Regions from separate parts of the Arthrobacter sp. CP30 genome, predicted to be linked through region 1. Evidence: riboswitches for the same ligand, from Rfam matches in the RefSeq annotation. Region 1 holds a riboswitch; each other region holds the start of a gene.
The links. Region 1 has a riboswitch for thiamine pyrophosphate ahead of ACTIMO_RS00730 (ECF transporter S component). Riboswitches for the same ligand answer to the same signal wherever they lie in the genome.
Positions count from the first base shown of each region.

Region 1 (6,702 bases):
GACGCGAGCCCGCCGAGCACGAAGCGGTGCGGCAGGTGCAGCTTCTGCGCGAGGGCGTCGGCGAGGTCGGTGGGGTCGGTGGTGAGCAGGACGAAGATCCCCGGCAGCGCGAGCGCGAGCCCGCGGAGTCCGACGGCGATCCCCGACGCGACGGAGTCCTCGGTGAACAGGAACGGCCCCACGTCGAGCACCACCCCACCGGTCTTGTCGGCCAGCAGTGCCGTGCCGTAGGCGCCGATCAGGGCGGCGACCAGCAGCGGCCAGATCCGGCGTGCCAGTGCCAGGACGCTGATGCCGAGCAGGGGCATGAGCACCAGTTCGCAGGTGAGGACCACAGCCGCGCTGACCCAGTCGATGCTCGCCATCAGGGCGAGCGTGATGACGGTGGCAGCGAACAGCTTGGACACCGGGTTGGCCCGCAGGAGCGTCGTCCCGGTCAGGACCGGTGTCAGGTAGTCGGTGCTCATCGGTGCACCAGGGTCCCCGCACCGCCGGAGACGTGCAGGGTCGCTCCGCCCAGTGCGTCGATGAACTCGGCGTCGTGGGTGACGGAGAGCACGGCCACACCGTCGTCGACCAGTTCGCGGAGCAGGGTGACGAGCTCGGCCCAGGTCAGGGCGTCCTGTCCGAAGGTCGGCTCGTCGAGGATCAGGATCCGCGGCGCGGTGGCGAGCATCGTCGCCACGGACAGGCGGCGCTTCTCGCCACCGGAGAGCGTGAAGGGGTTGGCCTGCAGGAGGTGCGTGAGGCGGAGGCGCTCGGCGAGTTCCGCGATGCGTCCAGGAGCCTGCGCGCCGCCCACCCTGGCCGGGCCGACGGCGAGCTCCTCCCCCACGCTCGCGGTGAGGAACTGGTGCTCGGGTTCCTGGAACACCGTCCCGATGCGCTGGACGAGCTCGGTGGACCGCCACCGGAAGGGGTCGTCACCGGCCGTGCCCGCGAGGGCCGGGACGGCCCGGACCGAGCCGGCCCGGGGGCGCAGCAGACCGCCGAGGGTCAGGGCCGCCGTCGACTTCCCGGCACCGTTGGGGCCCGTGATGCCGAGGGCCTGGCCGGCACGGACGGTGAGGTCGAGCCCGGCGACGGCGACCGGACCGCGCTTCGTGCGCGCGACGTCGAGCCCGGTGGCTGCGAGGAGCACCTCCCCTCCGGCGGACGTCGGCACGGCGCCGCCGACGGCGGGCCGTCGACCGGGCACCCACACACCCGCCTGTTCGAGACGGCTGCGGGTCGCCTCCTGCACGAGGACCTCGCCGGGTGCGCCGTCGGCGAGGACACCGCCGTCGGCATCCAGCACGATCACGCGGTCGACGACATCGGCCCACACCGCGACCCTGTGCTCGACGACGACGAGCGTGGCCCGGGTGCGGTCGAGGACCCGGATCACGGCGTCCCGGACCTCGAGGACGCCGTCCGGGTCGAGGTTGGCCGTGGGTTCGTCGAGCAGCAGCAGTCCGGGCTCCATCGCGAGGACGGAGGCGAGTGCGAGGCGCTGCTTCTGCCCGCCGGACAGGGCGGTGGTGGGGTGGTCGAGCGGCAGGTCGAGGCCGACGTCGTCGAGCGCCCGGTGCACGCGTCGCCAGATCTCGTCCCGCGGCACGGCGAGATTCTCCGCCGCGAAGGCCACCTCGTCGCCGACGCGGGCGAGGACCACCTGGGACTCCGGGTCCTGCAGTACCAGACCCGCGCGTCCCCGCGCCGCGGCGGGCGGGACGCCGTCGAGCAGGAGGTCCCCCTCCTGCTCACCCTCGTCATTGCTGCCGAGCACGCCGGCCAGCGCGTGGAGCACCGTGGACTTCCCCGCGCCGGAGGCACCGAGCAGCAGCACCCGCTCTCCGGGCGTCAGCTCGAGGTCGAGGTGCCGGGCGGCGAACGCCCTGCGCCCGGCATGACGCCAGCCCCACCCCCGCGCGCTGACCTGCACGGCGCGCGGGAGGGGCCCGCCGAGTGGTGTCACACGTCCGCCGTGCGGCCGGCGGCGAACGAGGACAGCACGCCCGTCCGCGCCAGGCCCCGGGTGGCGAGCCAGGACAGCAGCCCGGCGATGACGACGCCGGAGATGGCCGCGAACAGCACGTAGAGGAGCTTGAACTCGATGGTCCACAGCGCGTTGTACAGGATGTTCTCGCTGATCCCGAGCGCCAGTCCGGCACCGAGTCCGGCCAGCAGTGCCACGGGGAGGTTCCATCTCCGGTAGAGGAACAGCAGGAACACGAGTTCCGCGCCGAGACCCTGGATGGCGCCGGAGACCAGAACGGCCATCCCGAACTGCGTGCCGATGAGGGCGGACACGGCGGCTGCGAGGACCTCGCAGTAGATCGCCGCCCCGGGTTTGCGGATGATCAGGCCGCCGAGGACGCCGGCGATCAGCCAGCCCCCGGAGTACAGCCCGCCGAGCGGCGGGAAACCGGCGGTGAGCAGACTGATGCCCGAATAGCCGGCGGACCACGCGAAGAACAGGACGCCGACGGCGACCGCGATGACCGAGGCCACGACGATGTCGACGACGCGCCACTGGTTGGTGTGCCGGGAGACGCCCCTGAGGGCGGTGGGTGATGCCATGGTGGATCCTCCTGAGGTACAGGAGGGGGGAGTGCCGGTACCGCCGGGGCGGTGTCCGTGCACTCCGAGAACTCGACTCCCTTCGCCGGTACTAGCCGGATCAGGTTCGAGGGTCTGCGGCGGTCCGCACTCTCAGCGCCCGACCCGGCAGCGTGCTGCGGGTCTGCGCTCCCCTGTCGTGTGATGGTTGAGCGTTCCGATCCTACACCGCAGGGGCGTGCACCCGGGCAGGTCGACCGGCCTGGACGAACCACGGCGGCCGTCCCGCGGCCAGGGCGGACCCGTCCCTGCCGAGCGCCTCGTCGCGCGGCTAGGGTAGGTACAGGACCACCGGACGAGAAGGAGAAACCATGAACGTCGTGTTCAAGCTGCTCGGAGTGGGAATGAGTGTGGGTGCGGGCTTCGTCGGCACCAAGCTCGTCGACTTCCTGTGGGAGAAGATCACGGGCGAGGCGCCCCCGAAGAGCAAGGACGGACTGGAGAACACGCTGCGCTCGGCCCTGGTCTTCGCAATCGTCTCCGGAGCGGTCAGCACCACCATCCAGGTGCTCACCAACCGTTCCACGCAGCAGGCGATCGAGAGGTTCGCGAAGACCCGCGACCTGACCTGAGCCACGGGCGCTCCGGGTACCACCGCGGAGCAGGAGGACAGGACGGGCTCCCCAGGGGCCCGTCCTGTTCTCTCGCAGGGCGGTGTCCGGGCGCCTCTCCCGCTACACGCCGTCCGCCTGTCGCAGGTCGGGCCTGACGGCCTGGAGGATGCGGTGGAGGCTCATGCCGATCGCCGCGGCTGCGCCGAACGGCACCTCCCTCGAGGACGTCCCGTACGCCGCCGCTTCCAGGTCGCGGAGCGCGCGTTCCGCCGCGGCGAGCATCGCGGCATCGTCCTCCTCCACCGTCCAGAGGTCCAGCACGTCCCCGACGGCCGTGAAGGCGGACTGCAGGGCCGGCCGGACCGCCACCGGCAGGGGCCGTTCGCGGGATGTCCCGTGCAGGGCGTCCTGCAGGAGGTTGGTGATGTTCAGGGTGTGCGAGGCGACCACTTCGAGGACCTCGACGTGCCGGTAGTCCTCCCGGACGTCACGGGGGTGGAAGCGTCGGCGCACGTTGCCCTTGCGACTCTCGTCCGCGTACTGGAGTGCGCTGCGGGCGTTGCGGGCCGAGGCCGAGAGGCCGTCCCGCACCTCCGCCCACCGTGCGTCGTCCTCCGCCCAGTCCTCCTCCAGCGCCTGGCCCATCTGCTGCAGGTCCCGGGCCGCGGTCCGTCGGAGCAGACTCATCTGGCCGACGGCGTCATTGAGGTGGAGCGGCGGGAAGATCAAGGCGCTGACGGCCAGCCCCACCCCCACGCCGACCACGGTCTGCACGAGGTAGCCCAGGGAGTACCCGAGGTCCTCGTTCCCGATCACGAGGACGAAGAGCCCGGCCGAGGCGATTCCCGAACCGCCGCCGGCCGTCCTCCTGAGGAATCCGCTCAGCAGCACCCCGGCCCCGACCACGAACCCGATGGTGATCCAGTTCGGGTCCCCCGCCCAGACCGCGACGTAGGCGAGGACGATCCCGAGGGTCAGGCCCACCACGGTCTGCAGGCCGAGCTTGAGGGTACCCGAGACCGTGGGGTACATGGCCAGGAGGGCGCCGAGCGGCGCGTAGTAGGGGTACTCCGACGGCGTCCCGGGGATGGCCAGGGCCAGGGTCCACGCGAGGGCGGCGGCGAGCGCCGCTTTCGCCGCGAGGAGGAGTTGCGGGTTGACGGCCGCCGCTCGCATGCGGCTTTTCAGCGCGGGGTCGAGGCGCGGGACGCGGAGGCGGCGACCGGGGATCCGGTTCTGGGACATCCCCGCAGTATGGCACCAGAGCGGTAGGTCCCGCCCGGGCCGGGGCGGCAGCATCGTCTCCATGGACAGGGAGCCCGCCCTTTCCCCAGGGGCCGTGCCGGACGATACTGGCGGCATGAGCATCCTCAGCACGCAACAGATCCTCGATGCCGGGCTGGACGACTGGCGGAAACTCGCCCAGGCCCTGCACGCCCGCTTCCTGACGCACGACTTCGCCACCGGGGTGGCACTCGTCTCGGCCATCGGCGATCTCGCGGAGGAGGCGGACCACCATCCCGACGTCACGCTGAGCTATCCCCACGTGGACGTGTTGCTCATGAGCCACGACGCCGCGGGCGTGACGGAACGCGACGTCGACCTCGCGCGCCGCATCAGCGACCTCGCCGGCGGTCGCGGTCTCCTGGCCGATCCCGCTGCTCCCGCCGTCGTCGAGCTCGCCCTCGACACGGCGGACGTCGCGGGGATCGGCCCGTTCTGGGCCGCTCTGCTGACGGGTGATGCGGATGCGCTGGACGGCGACGACGTCACCGACCCGACCGGACGCGTCCCGCTCCTGTGGTTCCAGCACACTGATGCCCACGACATCCCGCGCCAGCGCTTCCACCTCGACGTGTGGTTGCCGCACGACGTCGCAGAGGCGCGGATCGCCGGTGCCGTCGCCGCCGGTGGGACGGTCGTCGACGACGGGCGGGCGCCGTCGTTCACGGTCCTGGCGGACACCGACGGCAACCGCGCCTGCGTCTGCACCGTCCTGGGACGCTGAGGCGATCCGGCAGCCATGACCGGGCACGAGGACCGGGGAGAGGACGTCGACGTCCTGGTGGTCGGTGCCGGGCCGACCGGCCTGATGCTTGCCAACTGGCTCGTGAGGCTGGGCGTCCGGGTCGCCGTCATCGACGCGAAGGACGGGCCGACGGAGGAGTCACGGGCGCTCGGGGTGCACTCGCGCTCCATGGAGATCTACGACCAGCTCGGCGTCGTCGAGCGCGTCCTGGACCAGGCCGTGCGCGCAGTATCGATGCGGCAGGGATTCGGCCGGACGGCCTTCGCGCCCATCCCGCTCACCACCCTCGGTCGCGGGATCACCCCCTACCCCGGCATGTATGTGCTCGAGCAGAGCGCCAACGAGCGGATCCTCGCGGAGAACCTCCTGGCGCTCGGCGGGTCCGTCCGCTGGCGGCACCGCCTCGTGGCCCTGGACCTCGCCGACGGCGGTGTCGTCGCGCGCGGGGACGCTCCGGCGGGCCCCTGGACGCTCCGCGCGCGGTACGCGGTGGGGTGCGACGGTGCATCGTCGACGGTGCGGGCACTCCTCGGCATCCCCTTCGAGGGGACCACCAGCCGCCGGACCTTCTACCTCGTGGACGCCGTGGGAGTGGAGGGGCTGGCTCCCGCCTCCGTCAACATCCGGCAGGGCGCCACCGAGTTCCTCCTCGCCTTCCCCATGCGGCCCGACGGCGAGGGCCGGGGCGGGCAGCGCCTCATCGGGATCGCCTCCGACGACGACGCCCCCGCCGTCACGGAGGACGTCGCGCGGAGCCGCCTCGCAGCGTCCTTCGGTGTCACCTACGAGTGGTCCCGCTGGTTCTCCACCTACCGGGTCCACCACCGCATCGCAGCGCGGTTCCGGACGGGGCCCGTGTTCCTCGCCGGAGATGCCGCCCACGTCCACTCGCCCGTCGGCGCACAGGGCATGAACACCGGGCTGCAGGACGCGCACAATCTCGCGTTCACGCTCGCCGACGTGATCCTCCGAGCCGCCCCCGAGCGCATCCTCGACCGCTACGAGGCCGAGCGCCGGCCGGTCGCCCTGCGGCTGCTGCGCACCACGGATGCCGTCTTCCGGGGCATCACCTCACGCTCGCGCCCCGCCCTGCTGGTGCGCCGGTACCTGCCGCGGGTCGTGCTGCCGCCGGCCGTCGCCGTCCTGCCGCACCTGCCCCTCGGGCGGCGGCTCGCGGGCTATCTCGGCCAGGTCCGCATCCGGTACTGCATGCCCGGCGCTCGGGAGGGGCAGCGGGGACGGCACGCCGTCGTCGGCCGCCGCCTGCCGTGGACGGGCGGGAACTTCGACGCGCTGCGGGCTGCGTCCTGGCAGGTGCACGCGTACGGCGCAGGAGCCGATGCTCCCGAGGCCGCCGTCGTCGCGGAGGAGCTCGGTCTGGCGCTCCACGCGTTCACCTCCGGTGGTGCCACCGGGCTGCGTGCCGGCACCCTCTACCTCGTGCGGCCGGACGGCTTCGTCGCCTCGGCCGCTCCGCCCGCGGACGCCGTGCGGGTCTTCCGCGCGGCGCTGCAGGAT
Region 1 is NZ_JBQEMM010000001.1:159,909-166,610, forward strand. It holds gene ACTIMO_RS00720 (energy-coupling factor transporter transmembrane component T family protein) at 1-467, opposite strand, end outside; gene ACTIMO_RS00725 (ABC transporter ATP-binding protein) at 464-1,957, opposite strand; gene ACTIMO_RS00730 (ECF transporter S component) at 1,954-2,562, opposite strand; TPP riboswitch at 2,623-2,747, opposite strand; gene ACTIMO_RS00735 (DUF4235 domain-containing protein) at 2,913-3,173, shown strand; gene ACTIMO_RS00740 (FUSC family protein) at 3,276-4,400, opposite strand; gene ACTIMO_RS00745 (4a-hydroxytetrahydrobiopterin dehydratase) at 4,516-5,163, shown strand; gene ACTIMO_RS00750 (FAD-dependent monooxygenase) at 5,179-6,702, shown strand, end outside.

Region 2 (6,702 bases), on a different contig from region 1:
GACCGCGCAGCAGATCACGCACGACGTCGTCGCGCAGGTCCTCGGCACGAAGGTGCCGGTCGCGCGCCCGCTGGCCGAGGACACGGCCCCGGCGACGGGTCAGTTCCCCCAGCGCTGAGCTCGTCGGGCGCCGCGGGCGCGGCGCGGCCCCGCGAGCACGTCCGGCCCGGCGCGACGGTCCTTCCGGGGGGTGGTGTGAGACAATGACGAAGGCCGGAGAGGGAACCACATTCCCCCGCCGGTCCAGTGACAGGCTTCCGTTCCGCGAGCGATGCTTCTGCCCTCCCGAGTCCGCCCCACCGGCGGAAGGAGGCGGAATCCGCTGGGGGGACCCACCGTCCGCAAGGGCGGCTGAGGTGGAAAAGCGCCACTGGTCTCCGAGTGATTCCGCACCCGATTGACGGTGTGACCTCGGACGACATGACAACGACTTCCGGTCTGCCGCCGGGCGAAGGGCCCGCGGCCGGCCGACATACCGCCCTGGTGGGTGCCGGAATGTGGCCGGCGCCGCAGGGGTTTGGAGCGAGACCCATGGATCAGTCAGAACTGCAGGGGAACGAACAGGACCGCACGGACGCGCCGGTGACCACTCCGGAGGTCGCGGCGGACACCGCCCCGCCGAAGGCCCCGAGGAAGCGCCGGGCGGCCAGCGCGCCGGAAGGCGCCCCACCCGCGCCGCCGGCGCCGCCCGAGGGGGCCCCCGAGGCCGTCGCGGCCCCCGTGCGGAAGAGGGCGACCCGCGTCCGCAAGCCGGTCGTCGTCACCGACGAGACCGCTGCACCGGCTGCCGCCCCTGCCGCGGGCGTCGCGGACCCTGCCGACGCATCCGTCGGGGCCGAGTCCGCTCTGCCCTCGGCGATCTCCACCGAGGCAGGGGCACAGAACGGTGCAGCACCTGCACGCGCGCCCCGGACCCGCCGTCGTGCTGCGACAGCGGAGGCCGGACCGGCCCGTGCCGTCGAGCCCGCCGTGCCGGCCACGATCGTGGCAGGCAGTGCCGCGGCCGCCGCTCCCCCCGAGTCGTCCGACAGCGCTGCGGCACCCGCCGACGCAACGGCGTCGGGCGTAGCCGTGGGCGACGGAGACACCTCGTCCGGTGCCGAGGAGAAGCCCGCCCGCACCAGGCGGACCGCCACCCGCACCCGCAGCCGTCGCGCCTCCGAGCCCGTGGAAGCACCGACGACGGACACCGTCCCCGACGCCTCCGCCCCGACGGACGTCGTTGCAGCCGCGCCCGACAGTGCAGCGCCGGACACCGCCACCGAGACCGGATCGACCCGCCCGGCGACACGGCGCACCTCCCGGAGGTCCGGCCGCGCCGCGACGAAGGGCGACGGGCAGGTCGACGCAGCGGCACAGGCGGACGCACCCGCGACCGGAGTATCGTCCGAGCCTGCCGGGCAGCCGAGCAACCAGCCGGACGTCGCCGCCGGCGAGGATCCGGCCGACGTGACCGAGGAGGCAGCGGACAGCTCGACCCACCGCTTCGACCCGTTCGCCGTCCCCGAATCCCCGCTGTCCCTGCTGTTCCACGCGCCCGACCTCACCACCGTCACCGTGCCGTCCGTCAAGGTCGCGGCGCCCCGGGACGACGACTCCGAGGAGGACGACACCGAGGATGCCGGCCGTCGCTCGCGTCGTAGCCGCCGGACCAGGAACCGCACGCGCGGAGACGCTGCCGCGGATTCCGCGACCGGTGCCGCCGAGGACGGGTCCGTCGCCGAGGGCTCCGACGATGCCCCGCAGGCGAACGGGCCGGATGCCTCCACCGCCGTCACCTCGCGTCGTCGTCGCCGCCGCCGCCGCGGTGACCAGGATCTCGAACTCACCGGTGGCGAGGACGACGACCCGCCCAACACCGTCACGCGCGTCCGCGCACCGCGCCAGTCCAGCGAACCCGTCTCGGACCGCGTCACGAGTGTGCGCGGCTCCACGCGCCTCGAAGCCAAGAAGCAGCGCCGCCGCGAGTCGCGTGACACGGGCCGACGCCGCCAGGTGATCACCGAGGCGGAGTTCCTCGCGCGCCGTGAGTCGGTGGACCGGCAGATGATCGTGCGCCAGAGCGACGACCGCATCCAGATCGGCGTGCTCGAGGACGGCATCCTGGCGGAGCACTTCGTGTCCCGCACCCAGCAGGACTCCCTGATCGGCAACGTGTACGTCGGCAAGGTCCAGAACGTGCTCCCCAGCATGGAGGCGGCCTTCGTCGACATCGGGCGCGGCCGCAACGCCGTCCTGTACGCCGGCGAGGTGAACTGGGACGCCGCCGGCCTCGACGGGCAGCCGCGCCGGATCGAGCTCGCCCTGAAGTCCGGCGACCCGGTGCTCGTCCAGGTCACGAAGGACCCGGTGGGCCACAAGGGCGCCCGCCTGACCAGCCAGATCTCGCTGCCCGGCCGCTACCTGGTCTACGTGCCCGGCGGCTCCATGACGGGCATCTCGCGCAAGCTCCCCGACGTCGAGCGCAACCGCCTGAAGCGCATCCTGAAGGACCGCCTGCCGGAGAACGCGGGCGTGATCGTCCGCACGGCGGCCGAGGGTGCCAGCGAGGAAGAGCTGACGCACGACATCAACAGGCTCCGCGCGCAGTGGGAGGAGATCGAGCGCAAGTCCGGCTCGACAAAGACCCTCGCGCCGGAGCTCCTGTACGGCGAGCCCGACCTCACCATCAAGGTGGTCCGCGACGTCTTCAACGAGGACTTCTCGAAGCTCGTCGTCTCCGGTGAGGACGCCTGGGACACCATCGAGGCCTACGTCATGTACGTGGCGCCCGATCTGGTGGGCCGGCTGGAGAAGTGGACGGGCGAGGAGGACATCTTCGCGGCGTCGCGCATCGACGAGCAGATCGCCAAGGCCCTCGAGCGGAAGGTGTTCCTGCCCTCGGGCGGATCACTGGTGATCGACCGGACGGAGGCCATGACGGTGGTCGACGTCAACACGGGGAAGTTCACCGGCAGCGGCGGCAACCTGGAGGAGACCGTCACCAAGAACAACCTCGAGGCCGCCGAGGAGGTCGTGCGGCAGCTGCGCCTGCGCGACATCGGCGGGATCATCGTCATCGACTTCATCGACATGGTGCTCGAGGCGAACCGCGACCTCGTGCTCCGGCGCCTCGTGGAGTGCCTCGGGCGCGACAGGACCAAGCACCAGGTCGCGGAGGTCACCTCGCTCGGCCTCGTCCAGATGACGCGCAAGCGCATGGGGACCGGGCTGCTGGAGGTCTTCGGCGAGGACTGCGAGCACTGTGCTGGTCGCGGCGTCGTCACGCACATGGAGCCCGTCGAGCACCGCCGGGCTCTGCCTGCACCCGAGCAGCAGCAGTCGCGGCAGGACAAGATGTCCCGCAGCGAGCGCAAGCGGAACCGCGGCGGACGTGGCGGCCAGCAGGACGACCTCGTGACGCCGCCTGCCGCGCCCGTCGCGGACAGTCCCGACCGCGCGGCGAAGGCCGAGGCGGCCCGAGCGGCACTCGCGAGTATCGCAGCGGCAACGCACCACGCCCATGAGGAATCCGCGGCACACGGTGATCGGGGTGCACACACCGACGTCGCGGCCGCCGACGCGGACATCCAGGTCACCGAGGCCGTGCTGACGATCAACGGCGAGACGGTGACCCTGCCGCGGGCCACCCATCGGCGTCGTCCTGCCGCGGAGGAGACGGCGGACGCCCCGGCGACCCGCCTGACCCTCGACAGCCTGAGCGAGGCCTTCGGACGCACGGCGGTATCGGGCGAGGCGCGGCAGGCTGCCGCGCAGCGCGCGCCCGGACCGGAGGCGGATGCCGCAGTGGCGCCGTCGTCCGCTCCCGCCGGGACCACCCGGGTGGCCCCGGCCGCGGCGGAGGAGGCTCCTGCCGTCCGGTCACGGCCCCGCCGCCGTGTCGCCCGCAGCGCGCAGGGTGCTGCGGACACCACCATCGAGACGCAGGGCGCCGAAGCCGCAGCCGAACCGTCGGGCACGCGACATGTCGCTCGAGCCCACGCTCCGGTGCGGACGCCCGCGACCGGTGCCGCAGAGCCGTTGATCTTCGGCGTCGGGGTACCCGCCTCGGAGCTGTAGCAGCAGGCGCTGCAGGACGGAAGAGGACCGGGGTCCAGGGGACTCCGGTCCTCTTCCGCGTCCAGGGAGGTCCGATCCGGGAGCGACGGCGGATCGCCTGCACCAAGGGCACGACGCTTGACGTCCGGCCCCTGCCGCCGGCCAGGGACGTGGTGCCCTGGAGCTGCGATAGGCTGACCGGTGACACGGGGTGCCCTGCCGGATGCAGGGCTGAGATCACACCCGTCGAACCTGATCTAGCGGACGCACGGCGTCCGGGGCCTAGCGGAGGGATGTCAGCCATGGAACCTCACCGAGCAGCGACGAGCCCGGACACGGTCATCCCGAACGTCCTGAGCATCGCCGGATCCGACCCGAGCGGGGGAGCCGGGATCCAGGCGGACGTCAAGAGCATCAGTGCCAACGGCGGGTACGCCCTCGCGGTGGTGACGGCGCTGACCGCCCAGAACACCATGGGTGTCACAGGCGTGCACACCCCGCCCGTGGAGTTCCTGCGCCGGCAGCTCGATACGGTGTCCGACGACATCCTCCTCGATGCCGTGAAGATCGGGATGCTGGGGAGCGAGGAGGTCGCGGACTGCGTCGCCGGCTGGCTCGACGGCGTCCGGCCCGCCGCCGTCGTCCTCGATCCCGTCATGGTGGCGACGAGTGGAGCGCGCCTGCTCCACGACGACGCCGTACGGGCCGTTCTCCGTCTGGCCGCCCGCGCGTCCCTGGTCACCCCGAACATCCCGGAGCTCGCCGTCCTCATCGGTGTGGAACCTGCAGGATCCTGGCAGGAGGCGCTACGGCAGGGGCGGGAGCTCGCCGGACGCGTGCGGACGGCCGTCCTCGTCAAGGGCGGGCACCTGCCGGGGCCGCGCTGCCCCGATGCCCTGATCCTGCCGGGCGAGGGAGCCGGACGCCCCGGTGACGCCCTCGTGTTCGACGGACGCCGTGTGGGCACGGACAACAGGCACGGGACCGGCTGCTCGCTCTCGTCCGCCATCGCCACGCGGTACGCGGTGACCGGGGACTGGTCCGCCGCCGTCCGTGAAGCGAAGGCGTGGCTCGAAGCAGCCCTCGGCGCCTCGGGATCCCTGCGGGTCGGGCATGGCGCGGGGCCCGTGCACCATTTCCATGCGCTGCCGGATCCGCGCCACCGGCAGCCGTTCACCGACCTCGCCTGGCGGGACACCGCCGGCCTGCGGCGCGAGATCCTGCAGGTCCCGTTCGTCGTCGGGCTGACCGACGGCAGCCTGCCCGCGGCGGACTTCGCGCGGTACCTGAGGGAGGACGCCCTCTATCTCCGCGAGTACGCGGGCGTGCTGGCCCGTACCGCCTCACTGGCACCGACCGAGGCCGAGCAGCTGTTCTGGCTCCGGTGCGCCGCCTCGTGCCTCGAGACGGAGGCGGAGCTGCACCGGTCATGGCTCGGGACGGAGCCCGGACCGCGCGGCGCGGACCTGCCCGGCCCCGTCACACGTGCCTATTGCGACCATCTCGTGGCGACGACGGCCCGTGGCTCCTACGCCGAGCTGGTCGCCGCGGTGCTGCCCTGTTTCTGGCTCTATGCCGCGGTGGGGGACTACGTCCGGGACCAGGTGCGGCAGGACGGCGGCGCGGCAGAGGCGGCCCACCCCTATGGCGCCTGGATCGCGACGTACGCCGACCCCGTCTTCGTCGAGGCCACCGCGGAGGCCAAGCTGATCGCCGACCGAGCCCACCGCGCCGCCTCGCCGGGCGAGCGGGATGCGATGCTCCTGGCGTTCCGCTGGTCCGCCACCTACGAGCGCGACTTCTTCGACGCGCACCGCGGACCAGCCGCGGACGCCGCGCCGACCGAGCACGCTGATTTGCGGGAAGGCGTCGTCCTGCCGTAATCTTGACCCTCGGTGCATCCGCCTGTTAACGGCGTGTCCGCCGGAACCCGGAGGGGCACGGCCCCGCAGGAATCCGGTCGGGCTCCGGCAGCCCCAGGGCAGCAGCGTCGACGACGCACAGAGCGGGCCCGGTGCGGCGCAGCAGTTCGTGCTCGAGGAGCACCCGAGTTTTTTCATCAGAAGTCAGATTGTCGAGAGAAGTGAGTTCCCAAGTGGTGTACGCGATTGTCCGCGCAGGCGGCCGCCAAGAAAAGGTTTCTGTAGGAGACCTCGTTACCCTTGACCGCGTCACCGGTCAGGCCGGAAGCACGTTCAAGCTTCCCGCCCTCCTTCTGGTCGACGGCGCCAAGATCACCTCGGCAGCGGAGGACCTCGCGAAGGTCTCCGTGACTGCCGAGATCGTCGAGAATCTCCGTGGACCGAAGATCGTCATCCAGAAGTTCAAGAACAAGACCGGCTACAAGAAGCGCCAGGGTCACCGTTCGGAACTGACCCGCGTCAAAATCACAGGTATCGCGTAGTCCTTCGGACTACCGATCGGTCACCTAGACACTTCAGCGAAGGCAGGCACACACCATGGCACATAAGAAGGGCGCAAGCTCCACTCGTAACGGCCGCGACTCGAACGCGCAGTACCTCGGCGTCAAGCGCTTCGGTGGCCAGGTCGTCAAGGCCGGCGAGATCATCGTCCGCCAGCGCGGCACCCACTTCCACCCCGGTGCCAACGTAGGCCGCGGCGGCGACGACACCCTCTTCGCACTCGAGGCAGGTGCCGTCGAGT
Region 2 is NZ_JBQEMM010000003.1:235,978-242,679, reverse strand. It holds gene dxs (1-deoxy-D-xylulose-5-phosphate synthase) at 1-118, shown strand, start outside; gene ACTIMO_RS06480 (Rne/Rng family ribonuclease) at 532-4,059, shown strand; TPP riboswitch at 4,236-4,349, shown strand; gene thiD (bifunctional hydroxymethylpyrimidine kinase/phosphomethylpyrimidine kinase) at 4,341-5,921, shown strand; gene rplU (50S ribosomal protein L21) at 6,134-6,442, shown strand; gene rpmA (50S ribosomal protein L27) at 6,498-6,702, shown strand, end outside.
Region 2: it holds a riboswitch for thiamine pyrophosphate, as region 1 does, so the genes downstream of both, thiD (bifunctional hydroxymethylpyrimidine kinase/phosphomethylpyrimidine kinase) here and ACTIMO_RS00730 (ECF transporter S component) in region 1, are expected to answer to the same signal.

Region 3 (6,702 bases), on a different contig from region 1:
GGCGACGGCCGACAGGATGACGGAGGGCACGTCGATGGCCGACCGGCGGGGCTCCGTGACGTTCTGCATCTTGGTCGCGCCGATGGCGAGCGCGGCGAGGGAGATCGGGAGGACGAGCCAGAACATCCAGCGCCAGTCGAGCACGCTCAGGATCGCTCCGGAGATCGTGGGACCGAGGGCAGGAGCCACCGAGATGACGATCGAGATGTTGCCCATGATCTTGCCGCGGGAGGCGGGCGGGACCAGCGTCATGACGGTGGTCATGAGCAGGGGCATCATGATCGCGGTGCCGCTCGCCTGGACCACACGGCCGATCACCAGGACACCGAAGCCGGGCGCCATCGCGGCGATGAGGGTGCCGAGGCTGAACAGGCCCATGGCGGCCATGAAGACCGGGCGGGTGTCGAAGCGCTGCAGCAGGTAGCCGGTGATGGGGATGACCACGGCCATGGTGAGCATGAACGCGGTGCTGAGCCACTGCCCGGCACCGACCGTGATTCCGAGGTCCTCGACGAGCCGGGGGATCGCCACGCCCATGATCGTCTCGTTGAGGATCACGACGAAGGCGGAGATGAGCAGGAGTGTGATGACGAGCTTGTCGCGGGGCGGGAGTGCAGCGCCGACGGGACCGGCGATCCGGCGCGCATCGGACGGCGCATCGGACGGCGCATCGGACGGGGCACCGGCGCGGGTGTCGGGACGGGGTGGTGTCGCGGCACGGGCCGTCGCGGCCGCGGCCCCGACGCCGGGCACCTCGGGACTGGGTAGTGCGTCGGAGACGCTGGAGGATGGGCTCTGGGTCATCGTGATCCGCTCGGTTCGATCTGGTGCCGCCCGGCCGGGACGATCCATCCGGGGCCGGTATGCGCGTGTACAGGGGACCGTCCAGGTGAATGGTTGATCCGGTCAACTACCTGAACCCCTGGGTCCGGGAGTCTATTCCGCCCGCGGTCCGCCTGCCCGGGACGGTGGCTCCGGCCGTCGTCCGCGTCAGGCCCGGGCGGTCCGCTGCTCCACTAGCATAGGGCTGGTGCGGCGCGCCGGGCCAGAGTCGGGGATCGCCGGTCCCGGCCCGCACGATCCCGTGCCGACGACGAAGGAGAACTCCCTGTGGCCGATTCTTTCTACCGCGGACTCGGTGGCGGACGGTTCGTCTCCACGCTCAACGCGCAGGGGGCGTGGAACCCGGAGGAACAGCACATGGCTCCGATCTCCGGGCTGATGACGCAGTGCCTGCTCGAGTGCGCGCCGCGGGAGGGCATGCAGCTGAGCCGGATCGGCTTCGACATCCTCGGGATGATCCCGGCGGGCGAGTTCGAGATCACCACCGCCGTCGTGCGTCCCGGGCGGACGATCGAGCTGCTCGAGGCCAGGATGGAGGCCGCAGGCAGGACCGCGATCGTCGCCCGGGCCTGGCGCCTGAGCGCACAGGACACCGGAGCCGTCGCCGCGGTGGAGGACCCGCGCATCCCCGGCCCCGACGCCGCTGGTCCCCATGAGGGCATGACCGCGTGGCCGGGCGGGTTCATCCGGTCGCTCGACGTACGCGTGGTGCCCGGCCATCGGCCGGGGCGCGGGCAGGTGTGGCTCCGGAACCCCTACGCCATGGTGGAGGGCGCAGCAGCGCCCGATGTGGTCCGCCTGGTCGGGATGATGGACGCAGCCAACGGCATCGCCTCGCGGGTGGCGCCCGGCGGGGACAGCTGGATGTTCCCCAACGTGGACCTGCAGGTCCATCTGTACCGGGAGCCCGCGGGGGAGTGGCTCGGCCTGGACACGCGGGTGACGTTCGGGCAGGACGGCGTCGGACTGACCTCGAGCGTGGTGCACGACCTCGACGGACCGTTCGGGCGGCTCGAGCAGATCCTCACCGTGCGGAAGCTCTGAGGGGCACCTGCCGGAATGACGGGGCGCCGGCCATGGTTGCACGAGGCACGGAAGCCTGCGGCGTGCTCCACGCCCGGGCGGTCACCGCGCCCACGCGCCCGTGGGACGTCGAGGAAGAGGAACCATGCCGAAAGCACTGTGGAACGATCAGGTCATCGCCGAGTCCGCGGACACCGTGATGGTCGAGGGGAACCACTACTTCCCGCCGAACTCCATCGCGGAGCAGTTCTTCGTCCCGACACGGACACAGACGGTGTGCCCGTGGAAGGGGACCGCGAGCTACTTCAGCCTGGAGGTCGACGGCGAGCAGAACAAGGATGCCGCCTGGAGCTACCCGGAGCCGAAAGAAGCGGCGGAGAACATCCGCGGTTACTACGCTTTCTGGAAGGGCGTCACGGTCAGCGCGTGACCACGTGAGCGAAGGGCGCCGTCGTTCGACGGCGCCCTTCGCGCGTGCGGGCCGAAGGCGGCCGGCACGGCACCACCCGAACGGACGACGGCGCCGCACGGCGCAGGATGAAGGAGCACCATGGAGAACCGGACACTCGGCAACAGCGGCACCTCGGTCTCGCACCTGGCCCTCGGAACGATGACCTTCGGCGCGGAATCGGACGAGGCGACGTCGCACGCCGTCCTCTCGGACTACGCGGCGGCGGGCGGCAACCTGATCGACACCGCCGACGTCTACACCGCCGGGGCCTCCGAGGAGATCATCGGCCGCTGGATCGCGAAGAACCCGGCCGAGAGCGGACGCATGGTCCTCGCGTCGAAGGGCCGCTTCCCCATGGGCGATGACGCCAACGACCTGGGACTGTCCCGGCGTCACCTCCGCCATGCGCTCGATGCCTCCCTCGCGCGCCTGGGCGTGGAGCACATCGACCTCTACCAGGTGCACTCGTGGGATCCGCTGACCCCGCTCGAGGAGACCCTCGGCTTCCTCGACCACGCCGTGGCGCAGGGCAAGATCAGCTACTACGGGTTCTCCAACTACACCGGCTGGCAGCTCACCAAGGCCGTGATGATCGCACGGCAGCGCGGGTACTGCCTGCCGGTCACCCTGCAGCCGCAGTACTCGCTGCTGGTCCGCGAGATCGAGGCGGAGATCGTCCCCGCGGTGCTCGACGCCGGCATGGGCATGCTGCCCTGGTCCCCGCTGGGCGGCGGCTGGCTCACCGGCAAGTACAGCCGGGACACGGAGCCCACCGGGGAGACCCGGCTCGGCGAGAACCCGCAGCGCGGGATGGAGGCCTGGGAGAAGCGCAACGCGCAGGACCGCACGTGGCGCATCATCGACACCGTGACGGGCATCGCCGGCGAGCGTGGCGTGAACGCCTCCCACGTCGCCCTCGCTTGGGTGGCCGCGCAGGCCGGCGTCACCTCCGTGATCCTCGGCGCGCGCACCCGGGAGCAACTGGCCGACAACCTCGCCTCCGCCGACCTCGAGCTCACCGCGGCGGAACTCTCCCGGCTCGACGACGTCAGCGCCCCGACCTTCAGCGACTACCCCTATGGCGGCCCGGGCATCGAGCAGCGCAGCCGCGTGATCGGCGGGGGCCGCTGACCCGGTTGGCTCCGTCCGCCTGACGGGCTATCGTTTCGAGCAGTGACACGGGGTGTCCCTCCAAGGGAGGGGCTGAGAAGAGACCCGTCGAACCTGATCCAGCTCATACTGGCGAAGGGATGTCCTGCCGGGCCCTCGGCCCCGTGCGTCCTGCCGCCCCATCGCGAGAGGTCGCCACCGTGCACCAGGTCCAGGAGAACCCCACCCAGGCCGTCGGCCCCGTCACCGCCGAGGACTGTGCGCTGCTGCTCGCGGCCCTCCGCGACGCCGTGCCGCTCGTGCAGTGCATCACCAACGCCGTCGTTACGAACGTCACCGCCAACGTGCTCCTCGCCCTCGGAGCGGCTCCCGCCATGGTGGACATCCCGGGCGAGGCCCGGCAGTTCGCCCCCGTCGCCTCGGCTGTGCTCGTCAACCTCGGCACCCCCACCGGTTCCCAGCGCGAGGCCATGCTGGAGGCGGCGGACGCGGCGAACGGGGCAGGGACGCCCTGGGTCCTCGACCCCGTCGCGGTCGGCTTCCTCACCGTCCGCACGCAGACCGCCGCGGAGCTCGTCGCCCTCCGCCCCGGGATCATCCGGGGCAACGCCTCGGAGATCATCGCGCTCGCAGGTGCTGGCGCTGGCGGCCGCGGCGTCGACTCCCTCGACGAGCCCGCCGCCGCGCTCGACGCCGCGCGGCTCCTGGCCTCCCGCCACGGGTCGGTCGTCGCCGTGTCGGGCGCCGTGGACATGATCGTCGCGCCGTCGGGTGCCGTCGTCGGCGTGGCCAACGGCACGCCCCTCCTCACGCAGGTCACCGGGGGCGGGTGCGCGCTGGGGGCCGTCATGGCCGCCTTCGCCGCCCTCACCGAGGATCCGCTCCTCGCGGCGGTCGCCGCGACCGGCGCGTACACGATCGCCGCAGAACACGCCGCAGCCGTCGCGTCGGGGCCGGGCACCTTCGGGGCACAGTTCCTCGACGCGCTCTCGGCCATCACCCCGGACGACGTCCGGCGCAGGCTGACCCTGCGGGCAGGCTCCTGATGCCCGTCCAGGACGGGAGCGCCCGGCCGTCGCCGGCGTCGTACCTGCCCCTCTACCTCGTCACGGACACCGTGCTCTGCTCGCCACGGTCGGTGCCCGACGTCGTCGCCCTCGCCGTCGGGGGCGGGGTGACCTGCGTGCAGGTCCGGGACAAGCGAGCGGGCGTCCGCGATCTCCTGGACCTGCTGGTGGCCGTGGCCGCCGCGGTGGACGGCCGGGTGCCCGTGCTGGTCGACGACCGGGTGGACGTCTACCTCGCTGCCCTCGCCGGGGGTGCCCGGGTGCACGGTGTCCACGTGGGGCAGTCGGATCTTCCTGCCGGCGTGGTGCGGGCCATGGTCGGACCGGACGCCGTCGTCGGACTGAGCGCGGCGACGCCCGGGCAGTTCGAGGCGGTGTCGGAGCTCCCGGCGGGCACGGTCGACTACCTGGGTGTGGGCGCGGTGCATGCCACCAGCACCAAGCCCGATCACCCGGCGCCCCTCGGTGTCGACGGGTTCGCGGGCCTGGTGGCGGCTGCTCCACTGCCCTGCGTCGCGATTGGCGGCATCACGGCGGACGACGCGGCTCCGCTGCGCCGTGCCGGGGCCGCGGGGATCGCCGTCGTCTCCGCCCTGTGCACGGCCGCGGATCCGTCGGCGACCGCACGCGACCTGCTCCGGGCGTGGCAGGACGGAAGGAGCTGATCCCTGCGCGACCGGTCGGCGGGACGGGGCTCCCGGCCGGCGATCAACGCTCGGTGCAGCAGGCACGACGTCGCCCGCGGTGGCCGGTCGCGGACCCCGCACCGGCCACCGATGCCTACGATGAAGGGATGAGCACTTTGTGGAACGGCGCCGACGCGCTCGCCGTCGTCGTCGAGGGAGGTCCCGCCGATGCAGGCCACTCCCCGGTGGACGACGCGGCCGTGGGGGGCGGGCCGCGCGCCGCTGCCGACCTCGATCGGGGCATCGCCCTGCTGCGCGAGGTCGCCTCGGGGACCCGCCCGCCGACGCTGCGCCTCTACCGGCCCAGCCCTACCGTCGCCTTCGGCCAGCGGGACGCCCGCCTCCCCGGGTTCGCCGCCGCGGGCCGTGCCGCCGAGGACCGCGGATTCACGCCCCTCGTCCGGCGGGCGGGGGGCCGGGCCGCGGCCTACCATGGCGGATGCCTGGTGGTGGACCACCTCGAGCCGGCGGCCGACGGCGTCGCCGGTACGCGGGCGCGCTTCGCAGCCTTCGGCGCATTCTTCGCGGCGGTGCTCGCCCGCGTCGGCGTCGACGCGCACGTGGGGGAGGTCCCGGGCGAGTACTGCCCGGGGGAGTTCAGTGTGCACGGCCGCCGAGACGGCGTCCCCGCGGTCAAACTCGTGGGCACGGCCCAGCGTGTGATCTCCGGTGCCTGGCTGTTCTCGTCCGTCGTGGTGGTGGAGGACGCCACGCCGCTGCGTGCGGTCCTCTCGGACGTGTACGCGGCACTGGGCCTGGACTGGCTGCCCTCGACGGCGGGCGGGGCCGAGGACCTGGCTCCGGGACTCGCCGTCGACGACGTCGAGCAGGCGCTGCTCACGGCCTATGCCGCCGTCGTCCGCCTGGACCACGCCTGACCGGCAGCTCGTCCGGAAACAGGGCGTCCCGCCCCTCCGGGAGGAGGGACGGGACGCCGGCGGACCGTGATGCTGCAGCTCCGGGGTCAGTGCCCGCGCGCGATCCATTCCTCGAGGTGCGGGGCCTCGTCGCCGATCGTCGTGCTGTCGCCGTGACCCGTGCGGGCGATCGTGTCCGCGGGCAGCGTCAGCAGGCGCGTCCGGATCGACTCGATGATCGTCGGGAAGTCGCTGAAGGACCGTCCGGTGGCGCCGGGTCCGCCCTGGAAGAGCGTGTCGCCGGTGAAGACCGTGCCGGCCTCCTCGACGTAGAAGCAGGTGGAGCCGGGGGAGTGGCCGGGCGTGTGCAGCGCGGTGAGGACGACGCCGGCGACCTCGATCCTGTCGCCGTCGCCGATCCACTGGTCCGGGCTCAGCTCCGGGAACACCATGTCCCACAGTTCGCGGTCGGCCTCGTGCAGGTGGATGGGTGCACGGACGGCGTCGAAGAGGTCCCCGACGGCGCGGATGTGGTCGTCATGCGCGTGGGTCAGGAGGATGGCCCGCACGGTGCGACCGTTCACCTGCTCGACGATCGCCGCGGCGTCGTGCGGCGCGTCGATGATGACGCACTCGTCGTCGTCACCGACGATCCAGACGTTGTT
Region 3 is NZ_JBQEMM010000003.1:149,006-155,707, reverse strand. It holds gene ACTIMO_RS05975 (MDR family MFS transporter) at 1-804, opposite strand, end outside; gene ACTIMO_RS05970 (thioesterase family protein) at 1,111-1,887, shown strand; gene ACTIMO_RS05965 (DUF427 domain-containing protein) at 2,012-2,296, shown strand; gene ACTIMO_RS05960 (aldo/keto reductase) at 2,417-3,448, shown strand; TPP riboswitch at 3,487-3,585, shown strand; gene thiM (hydroxyethylthiazole kinase) at 3,628-4,473, shown strand; gene thiE (thiamine phosphate synthase) at 4,473-5,159, shown strand; gene ACTIMO_RS05945 (lipoate--protein ligase family protein) at 5,288-6,058, shown strand; gene ACTIMO_RS05940 (MBL fold metallo-hydrolase) at 6,145-6,702, opposite strand, start outside.
Region 3: it holds a riboswitch for thiamine pyrophosphate, as region 1 does, so the genes downstream of both, thiM (hydroxyethylthiazole kinase) here and ACTIMO_RS00730 (ECF transporter S component) in region 1, are expected to answer to the same signal.